2 regions of the Isoptericola sp. NPDC060185 genome follow, and region 1 is predicted to be linked to the other one. Evidence: predicted binding sites of a transcription regulator. Region 1 holds the regulator's gene; the other holds the start of a gene.
What was found. Region 1 encodes HspR, which represses chaperone genes until heat shock. Its sites were predicted from a motif close to AAGTTGAGTCNNNNNGACTCAACTT; they were not measured.
Positions count from the first base shown of each region.

Region 2: ACFWDO_RS03590 (Hsp20/alpha crystallin family protein) is a predicted target of HspR. The motif match lies at 1,314-1,338, and genes of this name have one in related genera.

Region 1 covers NZ_JBHWYY010000004.1:79,782-82,163, reverse strand. Annotated here, with positions in the region: gene ACFWDO_RS02795 (DnaJ C-terminal domain-containing protein) at 85-1,086, shown strand; gene ACFWDO_RS02790 (heat shock protein transcriptional repressor HspR) at 1,199-1,624, shown strand; gene ACFWDO_RS02785 (DUF1540 domain-containing protein) at 1,806-2,114, shown strand; gene ACFWDO_RS02780 (hypothetical protein) at 2,127-2,382, opposite strand, start outside.
Region 2 covers NZ_JBHWYY010000005.1:107,685-110,066, reverse strand. Annotated here, with positions in the region: gene ACFWDO_RS03595 (NAD(P)/FAD-dependent oxidoreductase) at 1-697, opposite strand, end outside; gene ACFWDO_RS03590 (Hsp20/alpha crystallin family protein) at 851-1,276, opposite strand; gene ACFWDO_RS03585 (glycosyl hydrolase family 28-related protein) at 1,493-2,382, shown strand, end outside.

The DNA.
Region 1 (2,382 bases):
GGCATGCCGAGCGTTCGGCGTGGCCCGCCCGGACCCGTTCGACGAGGATGATGAGATCACGAGCATGACCAGGAAGGGGGCGTCGTGACAGGTCAGGACTGGATCGAGAAGGACTTCTACTCCGCTCTCGGCGTCCCCAAGGACGCGGACGACGCGGCCATCAAGAAGGCGTACCGCAAGCTCGCCCGCCAGTACCACCCGGACCAGAACCCGGGGGACGCATCGGCCGAGGCCAAGTTCAAGGAGATCGGCGAGGCGTACGCGGTGCTCTCGGACACCGAGCAGCGCCAGCAGTACGACGCCGTCCGCGCGATGGCGGGCGGCGGGGCGCGGTTCGCCGCGGGCCCCGGCGGCGGCGGCAACGGCTTCGAGGACGTCTTCGGCTCGATGTTCGGCGGCCAGGGCGCACCGAACGCGCGCTACACGCAGTACCCGCAGGGCGGGTCCGGAGGCTTCGAGGACATCCTCAGCTCGATGCTCGGCGGCCAGGGCGGCTTCCGCGCCGCCGGCCGGCAGCGCGCCGGCTTCACCGCGCCGCAGAAGGGCCCGGACGTCGCGGCGGAGACCACGCTGCCGTTCCGCACGGCCGTGGAGGGCGCCACCGTGGAGTTCACGGTGGACGGCCGCAAGGTCAAGACGAAGATCCCGGCAGGCGTGAACGACGGCCGCAAGCTCCGTATCCGCGGCAAGGGCCGGCCGGGCGCGGGCGGCGGCGACGCGGGCGACCTCGTGGTCACCGTGCACGTCGCGCCGCATCCCGTGTTCACGCTCGACGGCGCCAACCTGCGCATGTCCGTGCCCGTGACGTTCGCGGAGGCCGCGCTGGGCACGACCCTCGAGGTGCCGACGCTCGACGGCGGCACGGTGCGGCTGAAGGTCCCGGCGGGCACGCCGTCGGGCCGGGTGCTGCGGGTCAAGGGCCGCGGCGTGAAGACCGCGAAGACGCAGGGCGACCTGCTGGTCACCGTCCAGGTGACGGTGCCGCAGAAGCTCAGCCGCAAGGCGAAGGAGGCGCTCGAGGCGTTCGCCGCCGAGAGCGACCACGAGGACGTCCGCGCCGGCCTCGCGCAACGCGCGGCGGAATGACGAGTGCAGCGCGCGGCGGAATGACGAGTGCAGCGCGCGGCGGAATGACGAGTGCAGCGCGCGGCGGAGCGATGCTCCTCCGCGCGACGGACGCCGAGCGAGGGAGGTAGCGATGGTTGCCGAGGACGCCCCGGTGCTGACCGTGTCGCAGGCGGCCCGGCTGGCGGGGATGCACCCGCAGACGCTGCGGCAGTACGACCGCCTCGGCCTCGTGACGCCGCGCCGCACCGCGGGGCGCGGCCGGCGCTACTCGCAGCGGGACGTCTCCCGGCTGCTGGAGGTCCAGCGGCTCGCGCAGGTCGAGGGGATCAACCTCGCCGGCATCCGGCGCATCCTCGACCTGCAGGAGCACGTGGCGCAGCTCGAGGCCAGGTTGGCCGCGCTCGCGATGCAGCCCGGGGGCCGGGTGTTCACCGCCGGGACCTCGGGCGACGTCGTCGTCGTGCGGCGAGGGCAGCGCGTCCGCCGCGTCGAGCGGTCGGAGCTGGAGGCCGAGGAGGGGGCGCTGGTGCTGTGGCGTCCGCACCGCCGCGGCTGACGACTTTCCGCAACGCAATTCTTCGCTAATTCGCGGGAACCCATTCGTGAGGGCAATGGGTAAGGCATTCCTTATTTGTGCAGACGTGAATTCCCTCTCGCATTCACTGTGCATTTCCGTGCGCGAGGAATATCGTGGTCGAAGGCGGCGAGAGCCGGCGTCGAGCGGCGAGGAGCGCACCATGAGCACGCTGATGGAGATGCCCGAGGTCACCGAGTGCACCGTCGAGGGCTGCGGCTACAACCACGACCACGGCTGCCACGCCGGCGCCGTCACGATCGCCGGGCACTCCGGTGACGCGTCGTGCGCCACGTTCATCCCGCTGAGCGCCAAGGGCGGCCTGGAGAAGGTCGTCGCCCACGTGGGGGCGTGCCAGCGCGGCGACTGCGTGCACAACCACGAGCTCGAGTGCGCCGCCGCCGCGATCCGCGTCGGGCCGGGCCAGGACGACGTGAACCACGCCGACTGCCTCACCTACGCGCAGTCCTGACCGCCCGACCTGTCAGCGGGCGAGCTGCGCCAGCAGCTGCGCGGCGGCGGCGTGCGTCGTCGGCAGGCGCTCCACCCACACGCGGGTGGGGCGCCGCAGCGCGTCCCCGAGCCCCATGAGCGCGGCGTTGCGCTCCACGACGCTGCGCGTGGACTTCGCGAGGTCGGGGACGCCCGTGTCGCGCCGCGCCAGCACGGCGAAGACGCCGTCCGTCAGGGCCGCCATCGGGTGCCCCTCCCCGAAGATCTGCTCCAGGGCGCGGCCCACG
Region 2 (2,382 bases), on a different contig from region 1:
GGAACCCCACGGTCCAGACGGTGACGTCGCTCGGCAGGTCGCGGCCGTCGGCGAGCCGCACGGCGCCCTCCGTCACCTCCGTCACCGTGGCGCCCACCCCCGCGACCACCTGCACTCCGAGTCGCGTGAGCGCGGCCGCGACCACCCGGCGGCCGTTCGGGTGCAGGTACGGGCCGAGGAGGTCGCCGCAGACCAGCGTCACCGCGCGGCCCTGCTCGGCCAGCTCCGACGCCGTCTCGATCCCCGACGGGCCCGCGCCCACCACCGTCACCCGCGCGGCTGGCCCGGCCGCCGCGAGGGCGGGGACCAGCCGGTCGGCCTCCTCCAGGCTCGTCAGGGGGTGGGCGTGCTCCGCGGCGCCCGGCACCGTCGGCGTCGCGCCGGTGCTGCCCGCCGCGTAGACCAGGTAGTCGTAGGCGAGCGTGCTGCCGTCAGCCAGCACGAGGCGGCGCCCGGGCGCGTCGATCCGGTCGACGGTGGCGACCTCCAACCGCACCCCGCCCGCCAGCACGTCCGCGTAGTCCACGACGGCGCCGTGGGTGCCCGCGGCCCGCTGGTGCAGGCGGATCCGCTCCACGAACTGCGGGCGTCGGTTGACCAGCGTCACCGTCACGTCGTCGCGCTTCGTCAGGCGGTTGGCCGCCGTCACGCCGGCGTACCCGCCGCCCACCACCACGATCTGCGTCCTGTGCGACATCTCGTCTCCTCGGTCGTCGTTCCTCATCCGTTCCTCACGGTGACGACGAGGCGAGGGGTGGAGGTGTGACTGCTCCGAGGGTGCGAGGGCGGGACGCGCGACGGCGTCCGGTCGCGGGTGCGACCGGACGCCGTCGGGTGATGCCTGAGCGGGTCAGGCGGTGGTGACCTCGATGCGCTGCGGCGTCGTGCCGGCGAAGACGCCGGCGACGGTGACCGTCAGGACGCCCGCGTCGTAGGACGCGCGGACGGCGTCGCCGTCCACGGCCTTCGGCAGGGTCACGACGCGGCGGAACTCGCCGAACCGGACCTCCGAGATGCGGCGGCCCTCGGACTCCTCCGAGCGCTGGTCCTTGCGCTCGCCGCGCACGACGAGCTTGCGCCCCTCGACCTCGACGGTGACGTCCTCGGCCGGGTCGACGCCCGGCAGGTCGAGGCGGGCGACGAGGTCCTCGCCGTCGCGGTACACGTCGGCCGCGGGCACGGGCCGCTCGGTCCGGGCGAGGTCGGTGGCGCGCGGGGTCCACAGGTCGCGGAGCCACGCGTCGGCGAACGGGGTGCGGGTCAGGGTGGTGGTCATGCTGTCCTCCTCCAGGTGGGTTGCTGCTGACCGGTTCAACTTGAGCGCCTCCGACTCAATTTCCGGGTTCGCCGACGGCGGACGGCGCCGACGCGGACCCCTTGCCCGGCGCTGCGGCCTTCGCCATGATCGTGCTGTCGCCTCGGCCTGCAATCGATTGCAGAGCGTGGCGCTGCCCCGGACCATCCATCACGACGACGACGAAGAGGTCACGACGTGCGACGAGAACCAGGTCAGAACTCCGCGAACCACTCCCCTCTGAGCCGGCGGCTCTTCCTCGGCGGCGTGGCCGCCGCCGGCGCCGGGGCGATCGCGTCACCCGCAGCGGTCGCCACGGCCGCCCCCGTGCCGGCGACCGCCGTGTCCGACGCCATGCCGACCGGCGCCGACGCGGCCGTCGTCGACGACTCCACCCGGCTCGTCGCCGAGTGGGCCGCCGCGCCGGGGGCGCACCCGCTCGTGCCGTTCGTCGCGCAGGCCGGGTATCGGCTCGGCGCGCGCCCGCGCCCGCTGCCCGTCGTCGCCAAGGTGACTGACTTCGGCGCGGTGGCCGACGGCGTCACCGACTGCGCGCCGGCCTTCGAGGCCGCGCTCCGCGCGGCCCACGAGCGCGGCGGCGGCACCGTCCTCGTCCCCGCGGGGACGTACCTGCTCGCCGCGCCCGTCTTCATGCACTGGTCCGGCGTGGTGCTGCGCGGGGACGGCCCCGCGGACACTGTGCTCCACTTCTCCCGCCCGCTCGACGACGGCTACCGGCGCGCGCGACAGTCGAACGGCAACAGCCGCTGGTCGTGGACCGGCGGGCAGGTGTGGTTCGTGGCGCCCGAGCGCAAGGCGCAGTCCGAGGCCGACGACTACGCAGGGCAGGAGGGCTGGCTGCCGGGCGAGACGCTCGCCACCGTGGCGTCGGCCGCGCGCGGCCAGCGGACGCTGCTCGTCTCCGACACGGGCGGTCTGCGTGCCGGGGACATGGTGCTGCTCGAGGTGGAGAACCGGCCCGACGCCCACTTCCTGCAGCACCTCGCCGGAGACGGTCCCGGCGCCCAGGTGTACGACTGGGCCACGAAGGCGCCCCAGCTGACCGCCGGCTCGGGCGGGCAGTACGT